2 regions of the Microbacterium sp. PI-SA-G genome follow, and region 2 is predicted to be linked to the other one. Evidence: predicted binding sites of a transcription regulator. Region 2 holds the regulator's gene; the other holds the start of a gene.
What was found. The regulator LexA, encoded in region 2, represses DNA repair genes until DNA is damaged. The targets are predictions, from matches to a motif close to TCGAACANNTGTTCGA.

Region 1 (15,934 bases), 1.5 Mb from region 2:
TCGTAGAAGTGGTGCCACGCGAGGATCTGATGGAACACGATCTCGTCGATCGCCACCATCGTGCCGACGCCGAGCAGGAAGGCCGCCCAGAAGCACTGGTGGCGGAAGACGGAGAACGCCTCGCCCTCATAGCGGTGCGGGTCGCCGGCGGGCCGTTGCATCACGCGACTCCTCTCTCGACGGACTCCGCGGGCATGCGCGGGCGCCGGGCGAGCCGTCGCCCCGACACCCGGTACCACTCGCCGAGCACCAGCGCCATGAGGGCCAGGTCGACGATGTCGCCCGCGTAGAACATCAGCTGCGCGCCGGCCTCGACCTCCGCCGTCGGGATACCGGGGAGTGGCGACGCGTACATGAGCTTGGCCAGCACCCCGTGCGCGGCGAGCGCGAGCACCAGCACGATGAGCCGGGTGCGGATCGGAGCGCGGTGCGGGTTGGGATCGATCGAGACGAGGGATGCCGTGAACAGCGTTCCCGTGAGCAGGAAGTGCCCCATCAACACGAGGTGGAACACGGGCACCTGGGCGATGGCGTGCAGCGGCGTGAGGTAGAGCACGGCCATGCTACCGAGGTTGATCGTGGCCGCGACCTCGGGCATCGTGAACACGCGCGCCGGGGTGCTGCGGAGAATGCGACTGAGCCGTCGCGCGGTGAGCAGGTCGAGCGTGCGCAGAGCGAGCGTGATGGGGGCGCCGAGGATCAGCAGGAGCGGTGCGACCATGCCCATCAGCACGTGGGCGACCATGTGCCCGACGAAGCCCGAGAACACCGAGGTCGTCAGCGGCCCAAGCAGTGCCAGGAGGACTGTGGCGCAGCCCAGCATCCAGCAGAGCGTGCGCGTCCACGGCCAGTCGCGGCCACGGCGGTGCTCGGCGAGCACCGAGGCGAGGTAGCCACCGACGGCGACCACGAAGGGGAGCACGAAGATCCAGAGGATGCCGTCGCCGCCGCCCCCGCCGGAGCCTGCGTGCACGTGCATGGGCGTCATGTCGGCTCCTTCCGCGTGGGTCTGATCTGGGGGCCTGATCTCACACGGTAGAAGCCGAGAATCCGCGGCGCCTCGGGCTTGACACCGGGGCATGGCGACCGGTGCGCGGATTGTCCGACTTCCCAAATCGAACGTTTAACGATAGATTCCTGTTGTTCTTCGAGGATTGGTGGCGATATGGGTAAGACGACGATCGTCGTGCTGCGCGTCGTGATCGCGTTGGCGTTGCTGGGTTCTGTGGCGGTGCAGGCGCTGATCGCGCCACTGCTGTGGCTGGACCTCGGCGAGGAGGAGCTGTGGGGGCGCATCCTGCTGGTCTCGATCGTGGTGCTGGGTGTCGGGACGATGCAGGTGTTCGCGGTGTGCGTGTGGATGCTGCTGAACCGCATCGGTCGCGGATCGATCTTCTCGGAGTCGTCGTTCCGCTACGTCAACGTGATCATCGGGGCGATCCTGGCCGCCGCAGCGCTGGCTCTGGTGCTGGCGATCGCGCTGGCGCCGGGGCAGACGGCCCCCGGGATCGTGGGGCTGATCTGCGGTGGAGCGCTCGTGCTGGGGGGCATGGCGCTGCTGGTCGTGGTGATGAAGGCTCTGCTGCGACAGGCGATCGATCGCGAGGCGGAGGCGCGCTCGCTGCGCTCCGAGCTCGATGACGAGGTGATCTGATGCCCGTCGTGGTCGACATCGACGTGATGATGGCGCGTCGCAAGATGAGCGTGGGCGAGCTGGCCGAGCGGATCGGCATCACTCCGACGAATCTCGCCGTGCTGAAGAACGGCCGGGCGAAGGCCGTGCGGTTCACCACCCTCGATGCCCTGTGCGCGGTGCTCGAGTGCCAGCCGGGCGATCTGCTGCGGTGGGAGGCCGGGGCTGAGGGCTCGCCGGAGGCCGAGGGCACCACGGAGTAGCGGGGTTCAGGCCGCCATGTCGAAGCGGGCGCGACCGCCGAGGCGGGGCGTGCTGGCGGGGTCGACGTAGCGCGGCGGAATGAACCACACTCGTGCCCCGGTGCCGGGTCCGTCGATGCGGATCTCCCAGCCGTTGTCGTGAATGCGGTGGTGACAGGTCTCGCAGAGCAGCACGCCGTTGGAGAGATCGGTCGGTCCGTGATCTCGTTTCCACCAGCGGATGTGATGGGCTTTCGTCATCTCGGGTGGCAGCCCGCACATGGCGCAGCCGTCGTCTCGCTCGACCAGCGCCAGGCGTTGGGCGCGGGTGAAGAGCCGTTTCTCGCGGCCCCAGTCGAGGATCTCGCTGTCTCCGCCGAGCACGCAGGGGATCACTCCCCCGCCAGCGGCCATGCGCCGGGCAGCCCCGGCGCTGATGACCTGGTCGATTCCGTCGATGGTCGCCGTTCCGCTCCCCGACTCGAGGTCGTCGAGCCCGAGCCGCACGACGACGGTCGCCCCGGCGAGCGGCACGCGCCGCGCGTCGCAGTCGAGCACGTGCCCGCAGAACACCGAGAGCGCGTCGGCCTGGATCATCGCGACGGTGCGGCGGTCAGCATCGGGTGCGTCGGGGTCGGGAGAGTTGTGCCGGGCCGCGAACGCCGCGGTCACGAACCCGTGGATCGCCGCGACGATCGGTGCGGCCGTCTCGGCGTCGAACTTGGCGGACAGATGCACCATGCCGTCGCGCTGGAAGAACGTCAGGGACCGGCGACTGCGCTGCTCTTCGGCTCGGGGCTCGACGCCGTCGGGGTCGAGCCAGGCCTCAGCGCGCACGATCAGGCGACGCACCTCGTCGAGGCTGAGCCCGACCGCGGCATCGCACAGTGCGCGCTCGGCTTCAGCGATGCGCACCGCACCCGCCACCACGCGGCACCGATCGAGCAGCGCGATGATCAGTCCGGCGGCGGCCACTCCGAGTGCGCCGGAGGCCATCGCCTCGCGCACACACGGGTACTTGGCCGGCAGCCGAGCGCCGAGCAGATCAGCACGCGGCGCCGTGGCCTCTCCGACGGCGATCAGGCGCGACGCGTCTCCGGTCGACATTCCCGTCGCCGCCGCGATCATCTTGGCCGGCGTGCGGAAGCCGTGCTGCTTCGCGAGGCTGTCGGCACCCAGCTCGGTCCGCGACTCGCGAGCGATGTGTGCGGCCACATCGGCGTGCACCGCATCGATCCGTCGCTGCAGTTCGCCCAGCACCTCACCGACCGCGACGAGCTGCGTTCTCGACAGGTCACCCGCGTCTGCGGCCTGCGACCAGGCGTCATCAAGGCGAGCCATCGCCTCGTGCAACCCGGTCGGTTTCGCCATGCTCCATTTTATCCCGGGCAGGGCCGGGTTTCGAAGATTTGTTCGGTTATGTATCGGCATATCGGGATATTCCGTGGGAGTTGTCGACCGCCCGCAGCCAGCCGACACAGCCCCCTAGGTCTAGGGGAATCGCTCAGAATCGCCGCCAATCGCGAGTACTCACGTCAGCCCCACCTGATACTCCGGACGCATGTCGATTCCCACAGACCCGTCCCTCTTCCGCCGAACGCTGCTCTGGTTCCTGCTCGCCTTACTCGGCAACATCGCGATCGTTGCGCTGTCCGTCGTCGCGAGCACGCCCCCAGCCAACCTCCCGCCCCTGGCCGTCCTACACTTCCTGCACCCGTTCGCCGCACCGATGTACTCACCCGAGTTGCTGTTCTTCACTTCAGTCCTGGGCGCGCTGAGCGGACTCCGGATGGCGAAGGGCGAAGCGGACGACGACGCCGCTCGCCTGATCGCATGGGGTGTCCGAGTCACCCTCGCATTCGTGCTGAGTTTCGCCGTCGTGATCGTGGTCGTGACGCCCCATCGGCTGGCGATCGTGCTGTTCGCCGTGCTGCTGGGATACGTGACGTTCGTGCTTGCTGAGCACATGGCACCGCCCAAGACCAGGACGCTCGAGGAACGGCTCCGCTCCGCCCAAGAGGACCTGGCGGCACGCGAGGGCTGGGCCGCGGCGTCCCTGGGTCAGGGCTGGAGGAAGCCGACCGCTCGATCCGGTCTTCGATTCGCGTTCTTTGCCGCCATCCCCATAGTTGTCCAAACGGGTCTCAGCCTGTGGATCAGCTCGATCATCTGGGGGCCGAGCGCCGTCTGGTCGCCGCAGTGGATCGCAGCGTGCGCGATGATGACTTTCGGCGTGCTCATCCTCACGGCAGCCTGGCTCATGGGAGCCGACAAGGCGGAGGCGCCGCAGCTACGTGCGTGGCTCACGGTCTCATTCGTCGCCCTCGGCGCGGGGGCGAGCGCTGCCCTGGCAATCGTGTTCTTCACCGAGTCGGCCGACGCCGCCCCTCTCGGTTGGTTGATCCTCGGGATGTCGGCGGTGTGGGCACTCGTCCTGTGGAACCGACGTTTCCGCCCCCGCGCGCTGATCGATGTCGCTGTGACGCTCACGGCGCGACACCTCGACCGCACCTCGAGACACGAGGCTGCATTGCGCGCCGGCTGGGAAACCGAGAAGACGGGCGCCGCTGGCTAAACGTGCGCCTCGACGGCGCCACGAGAGCACCGCGCACCGCCCGACCCCAGAGTTCACTCCCCCGCACCCGTCCGTTCACGCAACCCGCCTATCTTGAGTGCGGACGCGCGACCGCGCTCACGAAACCAAACAATCTTTGTGCCTTCACCACAAGAACGGGTAGTGTCGCATCGACATACCTCGAAGGCGAGAAAGGGACGAACATGGTCGACAGGCAAAAGAGGCGCTGGGCGCTCATCGGAATGACGGCGGCGGCGGCGATCGCGCTCACCGGATGCACCGCAGGCAGCGAAACCCCGTCCGACGGCGAGAGCGGCAGCAGCGAAGGCGGCGGCTCGGGCGACACGCTCATCGTGTACACGAACTCCAACAGCGACGGCCGCGGCGAGTGGATCACCGAGCAGGCGGCGGAAGCCGGCATCGACATCGAGATCGTGGGCCTCGGCGGCGCCGACCTGACGAACCGCATCATCGCCGAGAAGAACAACCCCGTGGGCGACGTCGTCTTCGGTCTGAACAACATGTTCTTCGAGCAGCTCAAGGCCGAAGAGGCCATCACCGGGTACGAGCCCTCGTGGAGCGGCGAGGTTCCCGCCGACGCCGGCGACCCCGCGGACGGCGCGTTCTGGCCGCTCGTGGAGCAGGCGATCGTCACGGTCTACGACGAGAACCGCATCACCGACGCCCCCACCGATGAAGAAGACCTCTGGACCGACGAGAAGTTCGCCGGCCGCTACGAGGTCAACCCGGCACTGGGTCAGGCGACGCCGCAGCTGGTGCTCGCCAGCATCCTCTCCCGCCACCTCGACGAGGACGGCGACCTGGGCGTGAGCGACGAGGGCTGGGAACTGGTCGAGTCCTACTACGCCAACGGTTCGCCCGCGGTCGAGGGCACCGATCTCTACGCCCGCATCACGCGTGAAGAGGTCGACTACGGAGTGCTCCCCTCGAGCGGCATCGCCGGCCGTGACGAGGAGTACGGCACCGCGACCGGCATGATCGTTCCCGACTACGGCGTACCGTACGTGACCGAGCAGATCGCGCAGATCAACGGCACCGGCAACGAGGACAAGGCGCACGAGTTCATCGACTGGTTCGGCAGCGCCGAGGTCCAGGGCGAGTTCGCCGCCGAGTTCAACGCGATGCCGGTCAACGAGGGCGCGGTCGCACAGGCCAACCCCGAGGTCGTCGAGCTGCTGAGCACGCTCGACCGTCAGGACATCGACTTCGGCTTCGTGAGCGAGAACCTCGGCGCCTGGGTCGAGAAGGTCACGCTCGAGTACATCGGCTGACGCCGACCCGTCCCCGTCACATCCGGCAGAGAGAGAAGACGATGATCCGTTTCGACAACGTCGAGGTCACCTTCGGCGATCACCGTGCGGTCTCGCACCTCGATCTGGAGATCCAGGAGGGTGAGTTCTTCACCCTCCTGGGTCCGTCCGGCTGCGGCAAGACCACCGCCCTGCGTGCCCTCGCAGGGTTCATCGAACCGACCGGCGGCAGCATCCACATCGCCGGCCGTGACGTGACCCGTGTGCCGAGCGAGAAGCGCGGCGTGGGCATGGTGTTCCAGAACTACGCGCTGTTCCCCAGCATGAACGTGCGCGAGAACATCGGCTTCGGCCTCACAGTGCAGAAAGGCGACCAGAAGGTCTCGAAGGCCGACCAGAAGCGCCGCGTCGACGAGGTCGCCGACCGCACCGGGCTGGCGTCGTCGCAACTCGACAAGAACGTCTCAGAACTCTCGGGCGGACAGCAGCAGCGTGTGGCCATCGCCCGCGCACTGGCTCTGACCCCCAGCATCCTGCTGCTCGACGAGCCGCTATCGAACCTCGACGCGAAGCTGCGCGTGCAGCTGCGTGAACAGCTGAAGGAGCTGCAGCACGAGGTCGGCGTGACCACGGTCTACGTCACGCACGACCAGGAGGAGGCGCTGACCCTCAGCGACCGCATCGCCGTGCTGGATGCCGGAACGCTGCAGCAGGTCGGCACCCCCGAGGAGATCTACGACCGCAGCGCGACCCCGTTCGTCTGCCGGTTCATCGGCGAGAACAACCGCCTCACCCCGGCCCAGATCGTCAGCATCGGCGGGAATCTGGATGCCACGGCCGAGACGTATGTGCGCCCCGAGAAGCTGCACCTGGCCGCGGCATCCGACACCGCGTCCGCGGCCGCATCGCTCGACGGCACCATCGTCGGGCGGACGTACCACGGCAGCCACAGCGTCTACACGGTCTCTGCCGAGGACGGCACCCTTCGCGTGAGCGTGCCCGCTGCGGCGAGCGCCCACCAGTACGACGCCGGCGATGCCGTGCGCGTCGACGTCGACCCGCGCTGGGTCCTGCAGTACCCGGCGGCGTGACATGAGCGACCCAACGAAGCCCTCTCAGCCGGTGCCGCCGCCCTCCGCGGCGATGACCGACGTTCCCGGTGCCCTCGCGACCGATGCCGCCGAGGCGTCGGAGCCCAGCATCCGTCGCCGCCGCGGCCGCCCGGGCAGTGTGAAGGCGATGCTGCGCTCCCCGCTCGCGTGGGTGACCGGCATCGTGGTGATCTGGTTCGCCGCGGCGTTCCTCGTGCTGCCCAACGCCGCCCTGCTCGGGGTGACGTTCTTCCCTGACGGGCAGTTCAGCATCCGCGCCGTCGAGAAGCTCTTCGGCAGCGAGCGCGCACTGAAGACGCTGGGCAACAGCTTCCTGCTGGCGATCACGCTCGCGATCACGGTGAACGTGGTCGGTGTGTTCATCGTGCTGGTGACGCAGTACTTCAAGGTCCGCGGCGCGAAGCTGCTGTGGCTGGGGTACGCGACCACGCTGATCTACGGCGGCATCGTGCTCGCCGCCGGCTACAACTTCATCTACGGCCGGTTCGGCTTCTTCACGAACATGATGGTCAACGTCTGGCCCGACCTCGACCGCGACTGGTTCTCGGGCTACTTCGCGGTCGTGTTCGTGATGACGTTCGCGACCACGACGAACCACATGCTCTTCCTCTCCTCGTCGCTCGGCAAGGTCGACTACGCGTCGATCGAGGCCGCGAAGCTGATGGGCGCGTCGACGTGGACGATCCTGCGTCGCATCGTGCTGCCGGTGATGAAGCCGATGCTGTTCGCCGTGACCGTGCTGACGTTCCTGATCGGGCTCGGGGCGCTGACCGCTCCGCTGGTGCTGGGTGGTCCGGACTTCCAGACCGTCGCGCCGCTGATCATCGATCTGTCGCGCAGCCCGATCACGCGTGACATCGCAGCTCTCCTGGCCATCGTGCTCGGCATCGCGACGATCATCCTGCTGGCGATCATGAACCGCGCCGAGAAGTCGGGCGTGTACTTCTCGGTCGCGAAGGTGGCGACGCCGATTCAGAAACAGCAGATCCGCAACCCGTTCGCGAACGTCGTCGTGCACCTGATCGCGTATCTGCTGTGGGTGATCTACCTGATCCCCGTGGTGCTGATCGTGATCTTCTCGTTCGTCGATGCGCGCAGCATCCTGGCCGGGTCGATCACGTTCGACAGCTTCACGCTCGACAACTACATCACCGTGTTCTCGAGCGCGGCGGCGATCCGTCCGTTCGTCGTCAGCGTCGTCTACAGCGCGCTCGCGGCGATCATCGTGGTCGGTGGGCTGCTGTTCGTGGCGCGGCTCATGCAGAAGCACCGCAACCTGCTGACCACGGCCATCGAGTACGTGCTGCACATTCCGTGGATCCTGCCGATCGTGCTGATCGCCCTCGCGCTGGTGATGGCGTTCGACGAGCCGCAGGCGATCGTGGGCAACATCGTGCTGACGGGAACGCCGATCCTGCTGCTGGTCGCGTACATCTGCGTGAAGATCCCGTTCACCCTTCGCCTGCTCAAGGCCGGGTTCGCGTCGGTGCCGGATTCGCTCGAAGACGCCTCGCGCATTCTCGGCGCCCGCTCGCTGACTACGTTCCGCCGGGTGCTGATCCCGCTGGTGCTGCCGACGGCGGCCGCAATCACGGCGCTCAACTTCAACAGCCTGCTCGACGACTACGACGCGGCGATCTTCCTGTACCACCCGCTGTACAAGCCGCTGGGTGTGGCGATTCAGGAGAGCACGCGCGGCGAGAACAACCTCGACGCGATGCCGATCACCTTCGTCTACACGGTGCTGCTGATGATCATCATGGGTGTCACCATGTATCTCGTGTATGGACGAGGTTCGCGCGCCGGAGCGCCCCGCAAGCGGAAGACGCGCGCGTGAGCGGGACGGATGCCACCCCTCCCGCCCTGCGGGTGACCATCAGTGACGTCGCTGCGGCGGCCGGCGTCTCGCGGGCGACCGCGACCCGGGCGCTGAAGGGCGAGGGCAGGTTCGCCCCCGACACCCGCGACCGCATCCTGGCCGAGGCGGAGCGGCTCGGATACGTGCGCAACACGATGGCCGCCGAGCTCGCCGCCGGCCGCACCGGCACCGTCGGGCTCATGCTGCGTGACGCGAGCAACCCCGCGTACGGTCTGCTGTTCTCGCGGCTGCAGGACGAAGCGCATCAGCGCGGACTCGACCTGGTCACCGTCACCATCGGCGCCGACGAGCAGGGTGCGAAGCAGGTGAACGCGCTGCAGCGTCTGCTCGGCATGCGCGTCGCGGGGCTCATCGTCGCGACCGGTGGCATCACCGCAGCTCAGCTCGAGCCGTTCGCCGATCAAGTGCCGATTTTGCGGGCCGGGCGTGTGGAGTCGGCGGGACGCATCCACACCGCCCACTACGACGACGAGGGGCACGGGCGTCTGCTCGCCTCACACGTCGTCTCGCTCGCGCACCGGCAGGTCGTGGTGCTTGCCGGCTCGCCCGAAGCCTCGTACCCCGAGCATCTGCGTGCGCTCGCGATGCGCGACGTGCTGATCGACGCGGGAGTCGCGGTCACCATGATCTCGGCCGGCGCCCGCCCCGACGAGGGTGTCGACGAGGCACTCAAGGCCGTGCGCGCCGGGGCGACCGCCGTGATGTGCGCCTCGGACTACCGCCAGCTCGCCGTGATGCGCGCCGCTCGCGCGGCCGGCATGAGCGTGCCCGATGATGTGAGCGTGACGGGGTGCGACGGCATCCTTCCCGGCGCCGATCTGCTCGGGCTCACCACCGTGCGCATTCCGGTGGAGGCCGTCGCGGCCGCCGCCGTCGAGACCATGCAGGCGCTGCTCACCGCCGTGGACGATGACGACGAATCGGATGCCGTGGTGCGCCGCTCGTTCGCCGGCACCCTCGTGCCCGGAACCACGGCCGCCGCCGTCTGAGCGTCCGCTGTTCTTGACCGCCTTTTTCTTGACCGCTTTGCCGTTCGCTGACCAGGAAGAGACATGATCCTCACCGAACACCCTCGTCCGTCGCACACCTTCGTGCACATCTCTGACACGCACCTGCCGGGTGAGCGCGCGCCGCTCTACGGCAGCGGGGCCGATGCCGATTCGAACCTCGAGCTGATGCTCACGCGGTTGATCGGCTCGGGGATCCGCCCTGACGCGCTGCTGTTCACCGGGGATGTGGCCGATCGCGGGGATGCCTCGGCGTACGCGCGACTGCGGGCGATGGTGACGCCGGCGGCCGAAGCGCTGGGGTGCGAGGTCGTCTGGGCGGCCGGGAACCATGACGACCGCCGTGCCATGCGAGAGGAGTTGGGACTCGCGGGGGCGGGGACCGATCCGATTCTCGAGGTGCGGTGGTTCGGAGGGATGCGCGTCATCGTCGTCGATTCGACGGTGCCGGGCGCGCATTGGGGGGAGGTGCCGTCGTCGCAGCTTTCGTGGCTGGAGGGTGAGCTGTCGACGGCGGCACCGGCCGGAACGCTGCTGCTGATCCATCACCCGCCGCTGCCGACGGTGCTGGACTTGGCTGTGACGGTCGAGCTGCGGGATCAGCCGTCACTCGCCGCGGTGCTGCGCGGGTCGGACGTGCGAGGGATCCTCTCGGGGCACGTGCACCACCCGTCGTTCGGAACGTTCGCGGGGATTCCGGTCGCGGTCGCGTCGTCGAGCGCGTATGGGCAGGATCTCGCGCAGCCCCTCGGGGCCACTCGCGGGCAGGATGCTGCGCAGGGCTACAACCTCGTGCACGTGTATGAGGAGACGATCGTGCACTCGGCGGTGTCGCTGGAGCTGGGTGGGGACGTCGGGGAGCCGGTCGCGGCGGAGGAAGCCGGAAGGCGGATCGCGGGGCGCGGGATTGGGTGGCGTGGGGTCGGGTGACGTGATGGGGCGCGTGGCGCATTGCTTCGGGAGGAGATCTGCGTTCGGGAGGACGAATTCGTGGAATCCGTCCTCCCGGAGTGAGTTTCTCCTCCCGAAGGGGTGACGTGCGGAGCCTAGGCTCGCGGCGACGCTCTTGGCAGATCACGCGCCGAGCGCCCCGATCGGGACCACGTGTACTCCGTCCGGTCGTGTATACCCATACTGACCGCCGGTGATCACCACCCTCGCCGCAGGTCCCGGCGTGCGCGCGGGATCGAGATTCGCGACGAAGCGGTCCAGTGATGCCGCTGCTTCGTCCTCGCGCGAAGCAGCGAGCTTCACTTCGACGGCGATCCATGACCCGTCCGGCAGCTCGATGATCGCGTCCACCTCGCGTCCGGCGCTGTCTCGATAGTGGCGGACGACCCCACCCAGGGGCTCAGCGTAGATCCGCAGATCTCGGATGACGAGAGACTCGAACAACTGACCGAAATACTCCGGGTCTGTCAGCAGCCTTTCGTCATCTGCGCCCACCGCTGCCGCAGCGAGCGACGGGTCGATGAAGTGCCGACGCGGGGCTTTGCGAACACGGTCGCGGGAGCGCAGGTGGGGACCCCAACTCGGTTGGTCTTCTATGACGAAGACGCGCGCGAGCGCTCCGAGGTAGCCCTGGACCGTGGCGTCCGTCATCCGCTCCGCGCCGGTCGACGCGTCTCGCGCCAATGCGGCAACCGCCACTTCGGTTGCCGTGCTCCTTCCCAGAGCTCGCATGACCCGCATGACGGCATCGGGGTTACGGCGCGGTTCGTCGTCGAGACGGGCGAGGTCAACGCGCGCGATGTCCTCGAGGTAGGAACGCAGGCGCACGAGCACCTGCCGCTGCGGCAGCTCTCGGAGCCCCGGCCATCCACCCCGGACCGTCGCTCGCGCCAAGTCTGCGACAGACAGGTGCGAAGCCGCGGAGATCGCGGCTTCAGGCTCCGAGAAGAGCCGTTCGAGACTGACCTCAGCTGTCGAGTCACCCGACTCGGCGAGCGACATCGGCCTCATCCGGAGACGCAGGATGCGTCCCGCGCCGGAGTGCCGCGTCACATCGTCGGAGGGCACCGCCGAGCCCGCGAGGAGATAGGAAGCATCGGACTCCCTGTCGACGGAGGCCCTTACGAGATTCCATACTCGGGGAGCAAGTTGCCACTCGTCGATGAAGCGCGGCTTCGCGCCTTCCAACAGTCGTGATGGATCGATGTCTGCGATCCGAAGGGCCGCGTCATCGATGTCGAGCTGAACGCTGCTTGCCGTATGGTGGCGGCCCGTCGCAGATTTCCCGCACGCGCGCGGTCCTTCCAGCAGAACCGCGCCGGGGTGCTGCAGAACGTCCGACAGCTGTCGGTCGATGATCCGGGGTCTATAGGAGGGCACAGGAGGATCGTACGCCGCAAAGTAGAGAAAGTCGACAATTCAGAGAGGAAAAAGTCGACGGTTTAGAGAGGAAAAAGTCGACGTTTCAGAGGGGAAAAAGTCGAACCTGCGAACAGAGGGACAGGGAGTTCGCGGAAGTGACCCGGCGGCCTACGGCTCCGGCGGGCGGGATACCGCGACGTCGATGAGCCCGAAGGGGAAGGGGCTGAAGATCGAACCGGATCCGGCGACGAAGTCCTCGACCGGCATCAGTCGGAACCAGAGTTGCGAGATCACGATCGCGGTGACGACGAGCACGCCGACTCCGATCATCGTGCGGTCGAGCGTGCGCAACGCCGCACGCTGGTCGACAGCGTCCGCCACTCGTCCGATTCCGACCAGAACCAGCAGCGCGATTCCGACGTAGAGGAACGGGCTGGGTCTGAGCGCGAAGTCGACGCATCGCGTGACCTCCGTTGCGCCCTCGACGAGGGTGCCGGCGCAGTAACCCCTGCTGCTCCCCATGAACAGGGGATAGATGAATGCAGCGACCACCGAGAACACGAGAACGCGACGAATCCTCCGGATCACCGTCGGACCGGCGGGGTGAGCGTCTGCGTAGTCGCGGAAGGCTTCTTGCGCTGAATTCACGGGCGACGGCACGGTGCCCTCCTTCGACATCGGTCCGTTCATCCTGTCGCAGCATTCGTCGCGAGGGAAGGGCTGGAGCGCATCGCCGTTCCGTCAAGCTTTCGCAGACGGTCAGGCGATGCGCTCGCAGTCGACATCCTCGCTCACGGCACGACGATGACCTTGCCGGAGATCCGGCCCTCCGCGGCTTCTGCGTGCAACGCGGGCAGCTCGGTCAGAGGGATGCGCCGCGTGACCTCGAGGTGCAGGTCTCCGCTGTCGACGAGTGAGACGAGCTCGCGCAGCTTCTCGGCGTCGCTTCGCACGAAGACGACCACGGACCGCACACCGCGGTGGGCGTCGTCGGGTGCCGGCATCCAGGCGGTCGTGCTCACGACGACTCCCCCGTCGCGGACCAGTCTCACCAGGGCGGTGAACTCGTCGGGCTCGATCGGGGCGAGGTTGAGGAGCATGTCAACCGGCTCAGACACCGCATCGAGCACGGAGGTCGTGGTGTGGTCGATGATTTCGTGCGCCCCGGCTGCCTTGACGGCATCCGCACTGCGCGGACTCGCCGTCGCGATGACGTGAGCGCCGGCCCGGGCAGCGAGCGCGATCGCGTACTTGCCGACCACTCCACCCGCACCGACGATGAGCACACGCTGCCCCGCCCGCAGGTCGCCGTCATCGAACAGCGCCTGGCGTGCAGTGAGTGCGACCGAGGGGAACGCCGCAGCATCCGCGAGGTCGACCGTGGTCGGTGCCGCCACCAGTGCCTCCGCCGGAGCAACGACGTATTCGGCTGCCCCTCCGTCTTCACCCATCGGCAGGAAGCCGACGACCGCGTCGCCGATCGCGAATTCGTCGACGCCTTCGCCGACGGCATCCACCGTGCCCGAGACGTCGTATCCGGGAACGTGCGGAAGCGTCACGGGGATGGGCAGGAAGCCCGCCCGCATGCCGTTGTCGGCTGCGTTGAACGCGGATGCTGCGACGCGAAGCCGCACCTGACCGGCGCCGGGCGTCGGCTGCTCGATCTCGCCGTACTGGAGTACCTCGGGTCCGCCCACTTCGTGGAACCGTACTGCCTTCATGATCTTCTCCTTGTGTAGGTGCTTCGAATTCGAAGCATATGGAGACGGTAGCACTGCTTCGAATTCGAAGCAACACGTATACTGGACGAATGAGCACACCTCCGCGCAGCCTCACGCCGACCGAGCTCTCGGCCTACTTCGCCTTCACCGAGGTGAGCAGCCTGCTACGGCACTCCGTCGAGAAGCAGCTGAAGGATGCCGGGCAGCTCAGCTACGTGCAGTTCCAGCTGCTCGCACGGCTCGGGGATGCTCCGGACGGCAGGCAGCGCATGACCGACCTCGCCGATGGCGTCGTCTACAGCCGGAGTGGGCTGACCTATCAGGCGCAGCTGCTCGAGCAGCGCGGCCTGGTCACGCGGGCGCCGTCACCGGAGGACGAGCGCAGCACGATCGTCGCGATCACTCAGGAGGGGCGCGGGGTGCTCGCGCAGGTGTTCCCGGGGCATATCGAGACGGTGAAGACGCTGTTGTTCGACTCGCTCGGCGCGGAGGACGTCGAGGGGCTGAAGAGGGTGCTCACGCAGGTGAGTGCGCACTTGCGGGCGAACCCGCCGCGGTCGGCGGGGAGTCGGCGGAAGGGGTAGTCGGCGCTGGGCTTGCCGAAGCGCCCTAACTCCGCAGCACCGACTCCAACAGCCCGGGGAACAGCGCGTCCAGGTCGTCACGGCGAAGCGTCAGCATCCGTCGCCGCCCGTTCGCTTCGTTGCGAATGACGCCGGCCTCGCGCAGCACCTTCATGAGGTGCGACTTGGTCGACTTCGGCAGATTCGGGTCGGTGGCGTGGCAGGCGGCCATGTCGAGCGGGCCGTCGGCGAGCTGGCGAGCGATCGCGAGACGCTCGGGGTCGCTGAGTGCGAAGAGCACGTCCGTGAGCTGGATCTCGGAGCGCTCCGGGTGCGGAAGGTCGCCAGGCATAGTTCGAGAATAGTTGAACAATTGCCGGATGGCGAGTACGCTCCGATAGTTCGATGATTCTCGAACTATAGAGGAGACGTCATGACCCGTACCGAGCCGATCGCAGCTCGCACCCCGCACCCTGAGCGCCCTTCCTCGGGTCCTGAGCGAGCGAAGCGAGACGAAGGGCGCTTCGCTCGCTCAGGAACCGGCCAAGGGCGCGCCCGGTTCGGGTTCGTCCTGGCGATCGTGGCGCAGATCCTGATGATGGCCGGGGCGAGTGCGCCGTCGCCGTTCTATCCGGTGCTCGCACAGGACATCGGGTTCGACGCGATCGTGATCAGCGCTGTGTTCGCCGTCTACGCCGTGGCGCTGCTGCTCACGCTGCTCACCGCCGGTTCACTCTCGGACCACATCGGACGCCGCCCGGTCGTGGTCGCCGGACTCCTGATGCTCGCCGGCAGCATGCTGCTCTTCTGGCACGCGGATGCCGTCGCGCCGCTGTTCCTCGCGCGCATCCTGCAGGGCGTCGCGAGTGGCCTACTGATCTCGGCACTGTCGGCCACGGTGCTCGACTTCGCGCCGGAGGGTCGCCCTGGTGTCGCGGCGCTGTGGAACGCGCTGAGCCCCGGCGTCGGGCTCGCGCTCGGCGCGCTCGCGTCGGGCGTGATGCTCGACGTGAGCGGTGAGGCACTGCTCGACGTGTTCGCTCCGCTGACGGTGGCATACGTCGTGCTCGCGGTGCTGTTCTTCGTGATCCCCGAGACCGCGCCGCGCAGGCCGGGCGCGTGGGCGTCGCTGAGCTTCCGGCTGTCGATCCCTCCGGCGATTCGGGCTGACTTCTGGCGCGGAGCTCCCGCCGTGATCGCGGGCTGGGCGACCGGTGGGCTGTTCCTCTCGCTCGGCGCGAACATCGTGCGGGGCGAGCTCGGTGGCGAGGCGCACACCTGGCAGGGGCTCGGCGTGGTGCTGCTCGCCGGCGTCGGCGCGGTGACGGCATTCGTCATGCGGAAGGAGGCCGCGCGGACCTCCGTCTTGTTCGGCACCTCAGCCCTCGCGATCGGGACGCTGCTGTCGCTGATCGCGCTGGGCGTGGAGTCGCTGCCGTTCTACCTCACTGCGGCCGCGGTCACCGGGATGGGATTCGGCACGGCGTTCTCGGGAGTGGTCGCGTCACTGGCGCCGCGGATTCCGGCGACGCAGCGGGCGGATGCTTTCGCGGTTCTGTATGTGCTGGCGTATCTCGCGTTCGGCGTGCCGGCGGTGATCGCGGGGGCGCTGGTGGGG
Region 2 (15,934 bases):
GACACCCCGGACGGCGCGTCCGCGCGCGTCACCGTGGCGATCGACTGGGCTCCGCCGCTGCTGGCGCCCTTCGTCGGCGACGGGGTCCGGTTGGAAGCCACGGGAACGAGTCGGACCGCGCTGCGGTGAAAGGTGTCGACGGGGCATCGAGGAGAATGAGTGCATGTACACGGAGCGTCGACTGTCTCCCCATCTGACTGTGTGGCGTTCTGTCGGTGGTCACGCGGCGACCATCCCCGCGGACGGCAGCGTCGACGTGATTCTGCACGACGATCGGTTGACCGTGGCGGGCCCGTCGACGCGATCCATCCAGACGCGGGCGGACAACGCCGACGGTTTCGTCGGCGTGCGCTGGGCCCCCGGCGCAGCGGCGTCGGCGCTGCGCCTTCCTCTCGCTGAGCTCCGGGATCTCGAGGCGCCGCTCGACGGCCTGCTTCCGCCAGCCGCCGTTCGCCGGATGGCCGCCATGATTCGCTCCGCCGTCACTGCCGGAGCGCCCGCGGAGATGGGGGACCTCGACGTCGACCCTGCCCCCTGGGTGACTGCGGTGCGGTCAGCTGCCGGCGACGGTCTCCGCGCTTCGGCCGCCGCGACGGCCGTCTTCTGTTCAGAGCGTGAACTCCGCCGGCGTATGACCGCTGAGTTCGGGTACGGATATCACTCTTTGGTGCAGGTGCTGCGAGCGCAACGGGCGTATCCGATGGTGGTCTCGGGCGTCGCGCTCGCAGACGTCGCAGTTCGCGCGGGATACGCGGACCAGTCGCATCTGACGCGCGAGTTCCGTCGGCGGGTCGGGGCGACGCCCGGTCAGCTCGCCTCGAGCTCGGCATAGAGATCAACCGAGTTTCCATCGGGGTCGAGCAGGGTCGCGTAGCGCTGCCCCCAGTGCGCGTCCCAGGGCTCGACGTGCGGTGTGTGGCCAGCCGCTGTCATCGCCGCGAACAATGCGTCGACGGCTGCCGGGCTGGGCATCGTGAAAGCCAGCGCGACGCGGTGACCCCCGCCCGGGAAGACGTACGCCGGGTCGAAGCTCCGGATGGTCTCCACGGTGTCCCAGGCGAGGACGGTTCCGTCGTCGAGTCGCCCATCGACGTGCGGGGCGTCATCCATCCCGTCCGGAACGGTCACCCCCAGCGCGCGGTAGAAGGCCAGCGAGGCGTTCATGTTCTGCGTCACGATCCCGATGAATCCCAGTGTCAATGTCATGTGCGCCACGCTACGGCGCTTCCTCGAACGGCATCTTGAACCAAACGGCCGTACGTCGCGAACACGGTCGCGACGTCAGGAACAGCAGCCCTCCGCCCCTACGCACCCTCGCCGGGCTTCACCCGTGGCACGAACCGGGGGATCCAGCGGAGGAACCCGAGTGCTCCGACGATGCCGACCACACCCATGACTCCCGCGGCGATCGGCAGCGACGACACGGCGACGATGCCCGAGATCGCGAGCGGGGCGATGGCGCCCCCGGCATCCGTCAGCGTCCGCCACGAGCCGAGGAACGGGGCGGGGTCGCGCTTGGGTGCCACATCGGCGCCGAGCGTGAGCAGGATGCCGCTGGAGAGTCCGTTTCCGACGCCGAGCACTCCGGCGAACAGGCCGTACCAGAGAACGGCGGCCTCCCCGTCGTGCGAGACCGAGAGCGCGAAGAAGCCGGCGCCCATCAGCACCATCGCGGGCATCGCCGCCCACAGGCGACCGAAGCGATCCATCACCTGACCGCTGGCGTAGAAGAGGGCGAAGTCAATCGCACCCGAGACGCCGACCACGAGGGCGATCGTCGAGGCATCGAGCCCCAACGACAGTCCCCAGAGGGGAAGGACGACCTGGCGTGCCGAGCGCATCGCCGAGAGCGACGCCGCCGCGAGTCCGAGCCGGCTCAGCACCGACCGTTGCCGCCACATCGTGCGCAGGACGCCGGTGCGTTCCATCGTCGGAATCGCGCCGCTCACGGGTTCCCCGGAGTCCTCGATGAAGGAGCGAGTGGACGGACGAGTGATCCGCGGGTTCTTCTTCTCGGGGTCGGGCCCGAGAAGAACCAGGAGCACCATTCCCACCAGGCAGCCGAGGAAGAACCAGATCGCCGCCGATTCCGATCCGAACAGCTGCAGCAGCCCGGCCGCGACGAACGGACCGACGAACATGCCCAGGCGGAAGCTGCCGCCCAGCAACGAGAGCGCGCGGGCCCGCACGGCGAGCGGGACGCGAGTGGTCATGAACGCATGACGGGCGAGGCCGAAGGCCGCGGCGCAGAATCCGAGCAGGAACACGGATGCCGCCAGCACCCCGATCGACGGGGAGAGGAGCATACCGACGGCCGCGAGTGTCGAGATCATTCCGGCGATGACCATCGTGAATCGTTCGCCGATGCGGGCGACGGCCCACCCCGCGGGCAGGTTTCCGCACAGCTGACCCACCACGAGCGCCGAGGCGACGAGCGCGGCACCGGCCACGTCCGCGCCCATGCGCACCGCGATCACGGGGATCAGTGGGATCACCGCCCCTTCGCCGAGCGCGAAGAGGATGGTGGGCAGGTACACCATGGGTCCGAACTGCCGTAGGACCCTCGATGCATCGCTCACGGGACGAGGCTACTCCGCTCGCGCGCGGGGCTCACACGGGTCGATCGCGTGCCGCCGGATATCCACACGGCACGCGGCTCCCGGGCAGGATAGGCTGAGGTGTCATGCTCGAACTAGATCTCTCCGCCGAAATACAGGCGCTCAGGCACACCTTCGGCGACATCAGCGAGGTCGTCGATGTCTCCCATCTCCGCGAGGAAATCGCCCGACTCAGCGAGGAAGCCGGTGCCCCAGACCTCTGGGACGACACCGAGCGTGCGCAGAAGGTCACCAGCGCACTCAGCCACCGCCAGTCCGAGCTCGCTCGCGTCATGGGCATCGCCTCGCGTCTCGACGACCTCGAAGTGCTCGTCGGCCTGGCCAACGAGATGGGCGACGAGGACTCCGCGCAGGAGGCTCGGGCCGAGTTGACCGCACTCACCGACCTGATCAACCAGCTCGAGGTGCAGACCCTCCTCGACGGCGAGTACGACGACCGCTCCGCGATCATCACGATCCGCTCCGGCGCGGGCGGCGATGACGCCACGGACTTCGCCGAGATGCTCATGCGCATGTATCTGCGTTGGGCCGAGCGTCACAAGTACCCGGTCAAGGTCATGGACACCTCCTACGCCGAGGGTGCGGGCATCAAGTCCGCGACGTTCGAGATCGACGCCCCCTACGCCTTCGGCACCGTCTCGGTCGAGGCCGGCACGCACCGCCTGGCCCGCATCAGTCCCTTCGGCTCAGCCGACAAGCGCCAGACGTCGTTCGCCGCCGTCGAGGTCATCCCGCTGATGGAAGAGGCCACCGAGGTCGACATCCCCGAGAACGACATCCGCGTCGATGTGTTCCGCTCCTCGGGCCCGGGTGGGCAGTCCGTCAACACGACCGACTCGGCCGTGCGCCTGACGCACCTTCCGACCGGCATCGTCGTGTCGATGCAGAACGAGAAGTCGCAGATCCAGAACCGCGCCGCCGCCATGCGTGTGCTGCAGACGCGCCTCCTGCTGCTGCAGAAGGAGCAGGAAGCAGCGAAGAAGAAGGAGCTCGCCGGCACCATCACCGCGAGCTGGGGCGACCAGATGCGCTCCTACTTCCTCTACGGCCAGCAGCTGGTCAAGGACCTGCGCACCGGACAGGAGTCGGGCAACCCGGCAGCCGTGTTCGACGGTGACCTCGATGACTTCATCTCGGCGGGCATCCGCTGGCGCAAGCGCAAGATCGAAGACTGATCTTCGGTTCATGACGAAGGCCCCGGGAGCAGATGCTCCCGGGGCCTTCGTCATGCAGGCCGCGTGTCAGGGCACGAGGCAGACAGGGATCGCATCGCCGAACTCCTCGGCGAAGGCCGACGCCGCCTCAGAATCGGTGAAGGTGCCGTCGCTGTCAGCGATCTTCCGCAGCGTCTCGTCATCGATGGACGATGCGACGAACTCGTCGGCGAAGCAGGTGATCTGCTCCGGCGTGTAGCCCTCGGCTCCGGTTGCCTCGATGAGCGTGGTGAGCCCGGTCGCCACTTCGGCGGAGGTCGGGCGTGCACCGGTGCTGGTGCCGGTGTCCGTCCCGTCGGACTCTTCGGGGGCCGGGGTCGACGTCGCCGAGAACGACGGGCGGTCGAGCTCCTCGCTGACTCCCTGCGCGAACGCGAACAGGTAGACGAACGACATCACGACGCCCAGGATCGTTCCGACCACGGCCAGGACCAGCCCGCTGATGCCCGGCCACTTCTTGCCCTTCAGGAAGAGCGAGATGAGCGAGACGATGAATCCGGCCGCGAGCAGGAAGAACCCCACGAAACCGACCACCGGGATGAAGACGAGGATCGTGCCGAGTACCGACAGACCCAGACCGACGAGGCCGAGGACGGAGACCTTCTGCGGCCCTTCAGGTGCGGGGGTGCCGTACGGGGTCGATCCGGGATAGCCGCCGCCGGGTGCTGCGTAGGCCGCGCCGGGCTGGTCGGCGGACGCAGCGCCCGGGTACGAAGGAGCAGGCGGGGCGTACGACGGCGGAGCCGCGGCGTACGACGGCGTCTCGGCCGGCACGGATGCGGCGTGGTCGCCGAGGGGAGCCGCGGCCGGGGTCGGCTCAGCCGACGCCGACTGGGAGTACGCCTCGGATGCAGCCTCGGCGGGCACCGGCTCGCTCACGTCGGGCCCCTGACCGTTCTCGGGGCTGATCTCGGTCTCTGCCGACGGGCGGACCCACGTGTCATCCAGCGACGGCTCGTGCGTCTCAGCGACCGCGGGCTCGGATGCCGCGACCGGCTCGGACGCGCCGGCCTCGGCCGAGTCGGAGGACTCCGCGGGAGACTCGGCGGCGGTCTCCGGAGCGAAGTGCTCGGTCCACTGCTGGCCGTCCCACCAGCGCTGACGCCCGGATCCGTCGTCGTACCAGCCTGCAGGTGTCGTCATGGCTCCCCCTCGAAGTGATTGCGCCCGCGCGGACAGCGCGACGGCATCTTCATGTATAGCAGTGCGCGGTGACACGCTTCCGGCCACCTGTGGGCAGTGCTGCCCGGTATGTCGGACCCGGACCCACCGCGCGGGGTGTCGCTCGCGGCCAGGGGAGAGGCCGCGCTTAGGCTCGTACCGCCATGATTCGGTTCGAGAACGTCACGAAACGCTACCGCGGGACGTCGAAGCCCGCCCTCTCCGGTGTCGACTTCGAAGTGCAGCGCGGGGAGTTCCTCTTCCTCGTCGGCGCCTCCGGCTCCGGCAAGTCGTCCTGTCTGCGCCTCATCTTGCGCGAGGACGTCCCCACCACCGGCCGGGTCGCCGTGCTCGGACGCGACCTGCGTTCGCTCGCGAACCGGAAGGTCCCGTACTTCCGCCGGCACATCGGGTCGGTCTTCCAGGACTTCCGACTGCTGCCGTCGAAGACGGTCTATCAGAACGTCGCCTTCACTCTGCAGGTGACGGGCTCGTCTCGCGGTTTCATCCAGCAGGCGGTGCCCGAGGCGCTCGCACTCGTCGGTCTGGACGGCAAGCAGAAGCGGATGCCGCACGAGCTCTCCGGCGGGGAGCAGCAGCGCGTGGCGATCGCCCGCGCTCTCGTCAACCGCCCGCAGGTGCTGCTCGCCGATGAGCCGACCGGAAACCTGGACCCGGCCACGTCGGTCGACATCATGCAGCTGCTCGCGCGCATCAACGCCGGGGGCACCACCGTGCTGATGGCCACGCACGAGGCCGGCTTCGTGGACCAGATGCAGCGTCGCGTGATCGAGCTCCGCGACGGCGAGATGGTGCGCGACGAGGTGCACGGCGGATACGGCGACACCTCGAACATCCCGCGCCTCGTGCCGGCCGAGGTGCGCGGGGCCGCAGCGGCCGCCGCGCTCACCGCCGTGCAGGAGGTGCAGCGTCAGACAGCCGATCTCTCGGTCGTGCGCGCCGCCCTCACCGACGAACTGATCACCCAGCAGCGCCGTGCTGCGGCATCCGCCCCGGCCACGACTCCGCACGACGCCCCGGCGTCGTCGTCCACTGCCGCCCCCGACGAGCCCGCGCCCGCTGAGGCATCCGAGCCCGCACCGGCACAGCACCAAGCGCAGGCAGAGGCGCAGACGCAGGCGCAGCCCCCTGCTCAGACGCAGACCCCCGCAGCCACCGCCGTCGGCCCGTTCACGCGGCCGATCGTCCTGCCTCCGGTCGACGTCGCCGAGATGGGTGTCGCCGACCGCCTCGGGCTGTCCGCGGGCGATGACGACGAAGTGGGGCCGACCTCATGAGAATCGGTCTGATCCTGACCGAGGCCCTGGGCGGTCTTCGGCGCAACATCTCGATGGTGATCTCGGTCATCCTCGTCACCTTCGTGTCGCTGACCTTCGTCGGCGCGGCGATCCTGATGCAGAGCCAGATCGGCGTCATGCGCGGCTACTGGTCCGAGCGCGCCCAGGTGGCGGTGTACATGTGCTCGGCGGTCTCGCAGACCGACACCTGTCTCGACGGCGCGGCCAGCGAAGAGCAGGTGCAGGCGGTCCGGGCGACGCTCGAGGGCGATGCGCTGTCGCCGCTCATCAGCTCGACGACCTTCGACACGAAGGAAGACACCTACGCCAAGCTCGTCGATCAGCTCGGTGCCGACCAGGCGAGCGTGCTGACACCGGACCAGGCGTTCGAGGTGTTCTTCGTGACGATGAAGGACCCGACGCAGTCGAGCGTGCTCTCGGAGGCGTTCAGTGACCAGGCGGGCGTGGAGCAGGTCAAGGATCAGCTGCAGTACCTCGAACCGCTGTTCTCGGCGTTGACCGTGGCCACGTACATCGCCGTCGGGATCGCGGTGCTGATGCTCATCGCCGCGACGCTGCTGATCGCCACCACCATCCGGCTGTCGGCCTACGCCAGACGCAAGGAGATCGGCATCATGCGGCTGGTCGGCGCCTCGAACAGGTTCATTCAGACGCCGTTCGTGCTGGAGGGCGTGTTCGCCGCCTTCCTGGGGTCGGCTCTGGCGAGTGCCGCGGTGCTGGCCGGTGTGCACTTCGGCGTCAACGGGTACCTGCGCGGGCGAGTCCCGTTCATCACGACCTGGGTGTCGATGCAGGACGCGACGCTGGTCGTGCCGGTGCTCATCGGCATCGGCGTGATCCTCGCCGCGCTCTCGGCCGGGTTCGCGATCCGCCGCTGGCTGCGCACCTGATCACTGACTTGAGTGGACCCGGCAGTCGACCGGGGATAGACTGAAAGGCTGCTCAGCCGCGTCCGGCCGCTGAGCTCGTCGAATCACAGGAGTGCATCATGCCCAGGGAACGCGGGGAGAAGGTCGTCGCGACCAATCGTCGCGCACGTCACGACTACAACATCGAGAAGTCGTACGAGGCGGGAATGGTGCTCACCGGCACCGAGGTGAAGTCGTTGCGCCAGGGGCGTGCCAACCTCAGCGACGGCTACGCCTTCGTCAAGGGCAACGAGGTCTTCCTCGACTCCGTGCACATCCCCGAGTACTCGCAGGGGCACTGGACCAACCACTCCGCGAAGCGCATCCGCAAGCTGCTGCTGCACCGCGAGGAGATCGCCAAGCTCTCCCATGCGGTCTCTGCCGGCGGCTACACGCTGATCCCGCTCAAGCTCTACTTCTCCGACGGGCGCGCCAAGATCGAGATCGCTCTCGCCAAGGGCAAGCGCGAGTTCGACAAGCGCCAGACGCTGCGTGAGCGACAGGACACCCGCGAGGCCGACCGGGCCATGCGCCTGCGCAACCGCGTCGGCGAGTAGCGCGCACGCTCAGAGGCGCGGTTCGAACCCGAACACGCGCCCCAGGAAAGTGAGCTCGCGCTCGAGCGCGTCGACGATCGTCTCCGCCCGCCGGAAGCCGTGGCCCTCGCCCGGGTACACCACGTACTCGTGAGGGATGCCGCGGGCAGCCAGAGCGTCGCGCACGGCCTCGGACTGCGCCGGGGGCACGACTCGATCGTCGGCCCCCTGCAGCAGGAGCACCGGCACATCGATGCGCTCGGCGTTCGTCAGCGGAGAACGCTCGATATACACGGGCTCGGCTTCGGGAAGGGGGCCGACCAGGCCGGCGATGTAGTGCTTCTCGAAGTCGTGGGAGTGCGCGTCGAGCATGCGCAGGTCCGCGACTGCGTAGCGGCTGATGCCGGCGGCGAAGACCCCGCCGCGCACCAGAGCCGACAGCACGGTCCACCCGCCGGCTGAACCGCCGCGGATGGCGATGCGGGCGGGATCGGCGAGTCCGGCGTCGGCCAGGCCGCGGGCGGCGGCGATCACGTCATCGACATCGACCACGCCCCATTGACCATCCAGCCGTTCGCGGTAGGCGCGACCGTAGCCGGTGGAGCCGCCGTAGTTCACATCGAGCACGCCGATGCCTCGGCTCGTGTAGAACGCGATCGCCGCCGACGAGGCCCCGGTCACGTGTGCTGTCGGACCGCCGTGCACGAACACGATGTACGGCGGGAGTTCGTCGGCGGGGGCGGAAGCCGACGGATTTGCGGGGGCATAGTCGAAGGCGTGTACCGGTCCGTGCGCGCCGTCCACCGTGAAGGGGCGGGCCGTCGGCATCCACTGATCGTCGACCGGGGCGCCGCCCGCGACGGTGAGAACCTCTCCGGAGTCGACGTCGACGCACCACACCCCGGGTGCGACGGCGGATCCGTTGCCGCTCAGCAGCACGCGTGCGCCGTCGACGTCGTCCACACTCACGTGGCCGTCCGCGGGGACGTCGAGTGCGCGGGACGAGCCATCGGTCGAGATGACGTCGATGGCATCACGGCCGTTCGTGCGCACGGCCACGACGCGTCCGTCGTCGAGAGGTCGGTACCACCGGTTGCCGAGCACCCAGAGGCCGTAGCCGGTGTCGGCGTCGGTCGGGGAGAGCGGGGTCGGGCGCCCGCCGTCAGCGAGCTCTCCCAACGACACGGTGTGCAGGGTCCAACGGTCATCGTGACCGTCGGCGAACAGCAGGAGGTCGTCGGTCAGCCATTCGGGCTGGAGGGCGGTACGGGTCGGAATGTCGGGAAGCTCCTCATCGTCGAGGGCTGCGAGGCGCAGCTGGGCCGACTGCCAGGGCATCCGACGTCCGCTCCATTCGACCCAGGCGATACGGCGGCCGTCGGGCGAGAGCGCGGGGTGCGCGAAGAACCCGGTCCCCTCCGCGAACACGCGGACGAGCGACGGGTCATCGGCGGCCGAGCCGTCGGTGGGGATATCGATGACCGCCCGCCGGTGCGGCTCGTGCGTGAGATCCTCGCGCACGGCGAGCAGGCGCCCGCCCTGCAGCCGCAGACCTCCATGCGCGGGCCCCGGGGCCGTGAGGGGAACGGGCGCTCCACCCGGCGCGAGCCGGTGGACACGCTGATCGCCCGCGTCGACGAAGTAGAGGATGCCGTCGGCATCCGCCGTCCACGCGCCTCCGCCGTACTCGTGCACGCGTGAGCGAGCGCTTCGTGGTGCCGGGAGGATTTCAGCACCCGACGAGCTGCGCACCGTGAAGCGCCCGCCTTCTGCGGGAACAGACTCGCCCCACCAGATCTCGGACCCCACGAAACGCGAGCCGTCGATGCGTGGGGACGACGAGGCGACCGCTTGCGCAGAGAAGGGAGACGGCCAGGACCCGGAGGGCGAACTCATGTTTCGAGCCTAGGTGCAGCTCCGCGGACGCACGCGGGGAGATACGAGCTCAGACCGAGCGCAGGACCGCGACGACCTTTCCGAGCACCGTGGCCTCGTCGCCGAGGATCGGCTCGAAGGCGGAGTTGCGCGGCAGCAGCCACGTGTGGCCGTCGCGGCGGCGGAACGTCTTCACGGTCGCCTCGTCGTCGAGCATTGCGGCGACGATCTCACCGTTCTCGGCGCTGTTCTGCGAGCGAACGACGACCCAGTCGCCGTCGCAGATCGCGGCGTCGATCATCGACTCGCCCGAGACCTTCAGCATGAACAGGTCTCCCTTGCCGACGAGCTGCCGCGGAAGCGGGAAGATCTCCTCGACCTGCTGCTCGGCGGTGATCGGGACGCCGGCGGCGATGCGGCCCACCAGCGGCACCATCGCGGCGTCGCCGACGGGCGTGGCCACGTCTGCGGGGTTCTCGCCGCTGCTGCCGGGCAGGTCGATCAGCACCTCCATGGCACGGGTCTTGCCCGGGTCGCGGCGCAGGTAGCCGCTCAGCTCGAGCTGGCCGAGCTGATGCGTGACGCTCGAGAGCGACTTGAGGCCGACGGCGTCACCGATCTCGCGCATGCTCGGCGGATAGCCGTGCTTCGCGATCGAGTTCTGGATGACCTCGAGGATCGCGAGCTGCTTGGGGCTCAGGTTCTTGCGACGACGCGTACGCGGTGCCTCGGCTTCGAGGGCTGAGTTCTCGCTCATGGTGCTCCTTCGGTACGCGTTCCCGACGCCGCTCTCGGAATGTCGGTGGCCCGTGGTGGGGTGTGTTCATCGAAACCGTATCCGAGAAACGACGGGATCTGGAAGATCTGTTCGAGCGTGTCGTCCGATTCGCGAGTGCGGTTTCGAAGAAAGCTTGACAGATGTTCGAAATCGAAGATACCTTCGGAACGTAGCTTCGCATCCAGTCCTCCCGGCCGAGTGCTGAATGCGAACGCTACGCCAACTTCCACCGGCCTCACGGCGGGTGGTGATCCTCCCGACAGGGAGGACGACGCAGAGGAGCACACCATGAGCACCATCACCTTCGGCACCGCAGCAGCCCGTCCGGTTCGTCCGGCGACGCGCCTCCGGCTGACCGTGCGTGGTCGCCGCGTGATGCTCGCTCTCGCGGCCCTGCCGCTCGCCGGCGGACTCGCCTTCGCGGCGATCAGCGGCGGGAGCGCGATCGCCTCGGGCGACGAGACGGCCGCGGCCACCGCGAGCTTCACCACCGTCACGGTGCTGCCGGGCGACACGCTCTGGTCGATCGCGAGCGAGGTCGCACCCGCGGCCGACCCGCGTGAGGTCATCGGAGAGATCACCCGCCTGAATGCGCTGCCGAGCGGCGAGATCCAGATCGGCCAGCAGATCTCGATCCCCGCACAGTACGAGGACTGACCTCGAAGGTCACGCCGGTCCCTGTGCAGCCGTGGGCGTTCTAGCATGGGAAGGGTGACCGCTTCTCTCGATGCCCTGCCGCTCCGCGACGATCTCCGCGGGTTGACCCCGTACGGAGCCCCGCAAGCGCCTCTGCCGATCGCGCTCAACGTCAACGAGAACACCCATCCGGTGCCCGACGAGGTCGCCAGCGACATCCTCGACGAGATCGCTGTCGCCATCCGTGACGTGAACCGCTACCCCGACCGCGAATTCACCCCTCTGCGCGAGGGCTTCGCCGCGTACCTCGGACACGGACTCGACGCGAGCCAGATCTGGGCCGGCAACGGATCGAACGAGGTCCTGCAGCACATCCTGCAGGCGTTCGGCGGGCCGGGGCGCACGGCCTTCAGCTTTACCCCCACGTACTCCATGTACCCCCTGATCGCGCAGGGCACCGGCGCCCGATGGGTCCCTGGCGTTCGCCAGCCCGACTACACGATCACGCCCGATGAGGCCGCCGCGCAGGTGCGCGAGGTCGACCCCGACGTCATCCTGCTGTGCTCGCCCAACAACCCCACCGGCACCCCGCTGGGTCTCGATGTGGTCGAGGCGGTGCACGAGGCCGCGCGCGGGGTCGTGGTCGTCGACGAGGCGTATCAGGAGTTCGCTCCCCACGACGCACCGTCCGCCCTCTCGCTGCTCGAAGGGCGCCCGCGCCTGGCTGTCTCGCGCACCATGAGCAAGGCGTTCGCATTCGCGGGCGCCCGGGTCGGATACCTCGCCGCGGATCCCGCCTTCATCGACGCGCTGCGCCTGGTTCGCCTGCCGTATCACCTAAGCGCGCTCACACAGGCGGCCGCCGTCGCCGCGCTGCGCAACGCCGACGTGATGCTCGGGATGGTCGACGAGATCGTCGAGCAGCGCGACCGCATCTCGGCCACGCTCGAAGCTCTCGGCTACACGCCGCACGAGTCGTGGTCCAACTTCGTGCTGTTCGGCGGTGTCGCCGATCCGAAGGCGACGTGGCAGAGCCTGTACGACCGCGGCGTGCTGATCCGCGACGTCGGCATTCCCGGACACCTGCGCGTCACCGCGGGCACCGAGGCCGAGACCACGGCGTTCCTCGACGCCCTCGCCTCGGTAGAATCGGCCTCATGAGCAGCCTTGCCCTGACCCCGCGCACCGCCAGCCGAGTGCGCAGCACGTCGGAGTCCACCGTCGAACTCGAACTCGACCTCGACGGCACCGGGGCGAGCCGCATCGACACGTCGGTGCCGTTCTTCGACCACATGCTCACGGCGTTCGCGAAGCACTCGCTGACCGACCTCACCGTGCGCGCGTCCGGCGACACCCACATCGACGCGCACCACACGGTCGAGGACGTCTCGATCGTGCTCGGACAGGCGATCCTCGAAGCCCTGGGCGACAAGTCCGGCATCTCGCGCTATGGCGACGCGCTCGTCCCGCTCGACGAGGCGCTGGCGCAGGCCGTCGTCGACATCTCAGGCCGTCCGTACCTCGTGCACGAGGGTGAGCCGGCCGGGTTCGAGCACCACCTCATCGGCGGTCACTTCACCGGCTCCCTGGTGCGACACGTGTTCGAAGCCATCACGTTCAACGCCGCCCTCACCGTGCACGTGCGGGTGCTGGGTGGCCGTGACCCTCACCACATCGCGGAGGCCGAGTTCAAGGCGTTCGCCCGCGCGTTCCGTCAGGCGAAGGCGCTCGACCCGCTCGTCGACGGCATCCCGTCCACGAAGGGTGCGCTGTGAGCCGGACGCCGACGGTCGCGGTCTTCGACTATGAGTCGGGCAACGTGCACTCCGCGGTCAAGGCGCTGGTCGCTGCGGGCGCCGACGCCGTACTGACGCGTGATCGCACGGTCGCACTCGAGGCCGACGGACTGCTGGTCCCCGGCGTGGGCGCGTTCGCGGCGGTGCGGGAGGCTCTGCGCGCACACGGCGGTGACGAGATCGTCGATCGTCGTCTGGCGGGCGGTCGTCCGGTGCTCGGCATCTGCGTCGGGATGCAGGTGCTGTTCTCACGCGGCGTCGAGCGCGGTCAGGACACCGAGGGGCTGGGGGAGTGGCCGGGCACGGTCACCGAGCTCAATGCCTCCGTCCTTCCCCACATGGGCTGGAACACGGTCGAACCTGGCGAGGGCAGTGTGCTGTTCCGCGGGATCGAGCAGGAGCGGTTCTACTTCGTGCACTCGTATGCCGCTCAGTCGTGGGAACTCGACGTCATGCCGCCATTCCCGCAGCCCGCGTTGACGTGGGCGACGTACGGCGACCCGTTCCTCGCCGCAGTCGAGAACGGTCCGCTGTCGGCGACGCAGTTCCACCCCGAGAAGTCCGGTGAGGCGGGCATTCAGCTGCTGCGCAACTGGATCGGCAGCCTCTGACGCAGCCCGTCTGTTCGGACGCGGGATCGAGCGATCGGCTCAGAGTCCGCGGGCGACCGATGCGGCGGCGGCGAGCCATGCGCGCTGTGTGCGCTTGGCGAGAGCGCCGTAGCGCAGGTGCCCGTCGACGATCTCGTGATCGAACGGGATGCTGACGACGTCGCGTGAGAGAGCGCCGTAGCCGTTGACGACGTTGTCGACGTCAGAGACGGTCGCCTTCGGGTCGGCCTGCGACACGACCACTACCGACTGGCGGGCGAGTCGTGCCGATCGCTCGTCGCGGTCCGCGAGCGCCTCGAGCAGCAGGGCGCCGGCTTCGGCGTGATCTGCGCGCGTCGTGGTGGCGACGACGAGCTGATCGGCGTGGTCGATCATGCGGAGCCACATGGGGTCGGATTCGTCGTTGCCCGAGTCGATGATGATCAGGCGGTAGAACTTGGCGGCGACGGCGTGGATGGAGTCGACGTCGTCGGGGCTCAGGCGGTTCTCGTGCGCGAGCTTGATCGGCTTCGACCGCAGCACGTCGTACTTCTCGCGCGGCTGGTGGTGCATGAAGTGCGCGAGGTCGGCGGATTGCGCACCGGTGCCGAGCAGTCGCCCCGCTTCGGGCAGCAGTTCGAGCAGCGTGCGATCGTGCGCGCCGGTGTCGGTGCGCCAGCCGAGGGTGCCACGGGTCTGGTTGTTGTCCCACGCCAGCACGCCGGCGCCGCCGTAGCGCGCGAACACCGCCGACAGCAGGATCGTCGTCGGCGTCTTTCCGGCGCCGCCCTTGCCGTTGACGACAGCGATGGTGCGGGGTCCGGGCCAGTGCTGGCTCACGGCGAGCTCGTCATCGCGGGCGGACTGCTCGTCGATCGAGGGAGGAAGACGGAAGCCGAGCTTGTTGAGCAGTCCGCGCGCGCCGTCGCGGGCGGGTTCCTCGGGCCGTTCGGTCTGCAGGAACGAGTGCCGCTCGCGCGAGCCCTGCGCGTCGTCGTCGGACGCTGGAGCGAGAGAACGCGGAGTCGGGCTCGCAGCAGGCTCCGGAGAGATCAGTGGAAGCGCGGCGAGGGTCGACTCGGTGACCTCGGGTGCGGCCGGTGCCGAAGCGACCGGTGCCGGAGCAGGACGCTGCGGTGCGGGCGGTGCGGCCGGTGCGGGAGGTGCGGGGGTGACGGCGGGCGCCGCGGGTGTTGCCAGGTTCGCCGGAGCGGGGGATGCCGGAGGGGTCGCACGGCTCGGTGTGTCAGGCGCCGGCGGCACCGGCGACGCAGAGGGTGCTGCGGGCGGCGTCGGCACGGGCCGCGTCGTGGTGGAGTCGGCGATGCGCTCCTCGCGGGCAGCGGCGCGCGTACGACGATACGGAGGCTGCGCCGGGGCAGTGGCACCGGCCGGGGGGAGCGGCGGAACCGGGGGAGGATCGGCGGGGAAGAGCGGCACGGAGTCGACGAGCGGCTGCTTCTCGCCGCGTGCGGGGTGAGCCTCGGCGGGGGTGGCGTCTTCTTCGTACGGTCCGGACATGATCACCCAGCTTATCGTCTGCCCCGATCCGGTATTCCGCCGCATTTGGAGGGGACCCTTCTGCGCGATACCCTCGGTTCTCGTGCGTCCATGACGGGTGTGCTCGGACCCACGGATCTGATCTCTCACATTAGGAATCCATGAACGACTTCGCGCAGTCCCCTTCGCTCACGCTCCTTCCCGCGGTCGATGTCGCCGGCGGCAAGGCTGTTCGCCTGACCCAGGGCGAGGCCGGCACCGAGACGAACTACGGCGACCCGCTCGACGCGGCCGGCGAGTGGGTGTCGCAGGGAGCCAAGTGGATCCACCTCGTCGACCTCGACGCGGCGTTCGGCCGCGGCAGCAACGGCGCCATCCTGCGCAAGGTCATCAAGCAGTTCCGCAATGTGAACGTCGAACTCTCCGGCGGCATCCGTGACGACGCGACTCTCGAGGCCGCCCTCGAGAGCGGCGCAGCACGCATCAACCTCGGCACCGCCGCACTCGAGAATCCCGAGTGGGCGGCCGACGTGATCGGTCGCTACGGCGAGGCGATCGCGGTCGGTCTCGACGTCCGCGGCACCACGCTCGCAGCGCGGGGATGGACCAAGGAGGGCGGCGACCTCTGGGAGGTCCTCGACCGACTCGAAGACGCCGGGTGCAGCCGCTACGTCGTGACCGACGTGACGAAGGACGGCACGCTGCGCGGCCCGAACCTCGAGCTTCTCCGCGAGGTCGCCTCGCGCACGCCCAAGCCTGTCGTCGCCTCGGGTGGCATCTCGAACCTCGACGACATCGCCGCGCTCCGCGAGCTGGTTCCGCTCGGCGTCGAGGGAGCGATCGTGGGCAAGGCCCTGTACGCCGGCGCGTTCACGCTGGCTGAGGCGCTGGATGTCGCCGGCGACGACTGACGACTCCTGCGGTCACGGCGACGGCGACCACGCCCACGGCCCCGCGGACCGTGGTGATTCCGCCGGCGTGCCCTGGGAGGGCCGCAGCTTCG

Region 1: the regulator LexA is predicted to act here: its motif matches at 3,277-3,292, upstream of AC2D10_RS10480 (DUF222 domain-containing protein).

Annotation. Positions count from the first base shown of each region.
Region 1 covers NZ_CM170103.1:2,147,595-2,163,528, forward strand. The annotation lists gene AC2D10_RS10460 (DUF2243 domain-containing protein) at 1-161, opposite strand, end outside; gene AC2D10_RS10465 (cytochrome c oxidase assembly protein) at 161-988, opposite strand; gene AC2D10_RS10470 (DUF2975 domain-containing protein) at 1,166-1,654, shown strand; gene AC2D10_RS10475 (helix-turn-helix domain-containing protein) at 1,654-1,896, shown strand; gene AC2D10_RS10480 (DUF222 domain-containing protein) at 1,903-3,246, opposite strand; gene AC2D10_RS10485 (hypothetical protein) at 3,437-4,450, shown strand; gene AC2D10_RS10490 (extracellular solute-binding protein) at 4,654-5,742, shown strand; gene AC2D10_RS10495 (ABC transporter ATP-binding protein) at 5,784-6,812, shown strand; gene AC2D10_RS10500 (ABC transporter permease) at 6,961-8,670, shown strand; gene AC2D10_RS10505 (LacI family DNA-binding transcriptional regulator) at 8,667-9,701, shown strand; gene AC2D10_RS10510 (metallophosphoesterase) at 9,765-10,649, shown strand; gene AC2D10_RS10515 (ATP-binding protein) at 10,794-12,050, opposite strand; gene AC2D10_RS10520 (hypothetical protein) at 12,201-12,722, opposite strand; gene AC2D10_RS10525 (NADP-dependent oxidoreductase) at 12,824-13,753, opposite strand; gene AC2D10_RS10530 (MarR family winged helix-turn-helix transcriptional regulator) at 13,843-14,337, shown strand; gene AC2D10_RS10535 (ArsR/SmtB family transcription factor) at 14,363-14,668, opposite strand; gene AC2D10_RS10540 (MFS transporter) at 14,750-15,934, shown strand, end outside.
Region 2 covers NZ_CM170103.1:3,679,576-3,695,509, forward strand. The annotation lists gene AC2D10_RS18190 (hypothetical protein) at 1-129, shown strand, start outside; gene AC2D10_RS18195 (helix-turn-helix transcriptional regulator) at 164-832, shown strand; gene AC2D10_RS18200 (VOC family protein) at 808-1,206, opposite strand; gene AC2D10_RS18205 (MFS transporter) at 1,305-2,540, opposite strand; gene prfB (peptide chain release factor 2) at 2,684-3,793, shown strand; gene AC2D10_RS18215 (DUF2510 domain-containing protein) at 3,860-4,975, opposite strand; gene ftsE (cell division ATP-binding protein FtsE) at 5,158-6,291, shown strand; gene ftsX (permease-like cell division protein FtsX) at 6,288-7,202, shown strand; gene smpB (SsrA-binding protein SmpB) at 7,301-7,777, shown strand; gene AC2D10_RS18235 (dipeptidyl-peptidase 5) at 7,787-9,652, opposite strand; gene lexA (transcriptional repressor LexA) at 9,702-10,388, opposite strand; gene AC2D10_RS18245 (LysM peptidoglycan-binding domain-containing protein) at 10,698-11,066, shown strand; gene AC2D10_RS18250 (histidinol-phosphate transaminase) at 11,112-12,206, shown strand; gene hisB (imidazoleglycerol-phosphate dehydratase HisB) at 12,203-12,820, shown strand; gene hisH (imidazole glycerol phosphate synthase subunit HisH) at 12,817-13,452, shown strand; gene AC2D10_RS18265 (MinD/ParA family ATP-binding protein) at 13,492-14,952, opposite strand; gene priA (bifunctional 1-(5-phosphoribosyl)-5-((5-phosphoribosylamino)methylideneamino)imidazole-4-carboxamide isomerase/phosphoribosylanthranilate isomerase PriA) at 15,093-15,842, shown strand; gene AC2D10_RS18275 (SseB family protein) at 15,823-15,934, shown strand, end outside.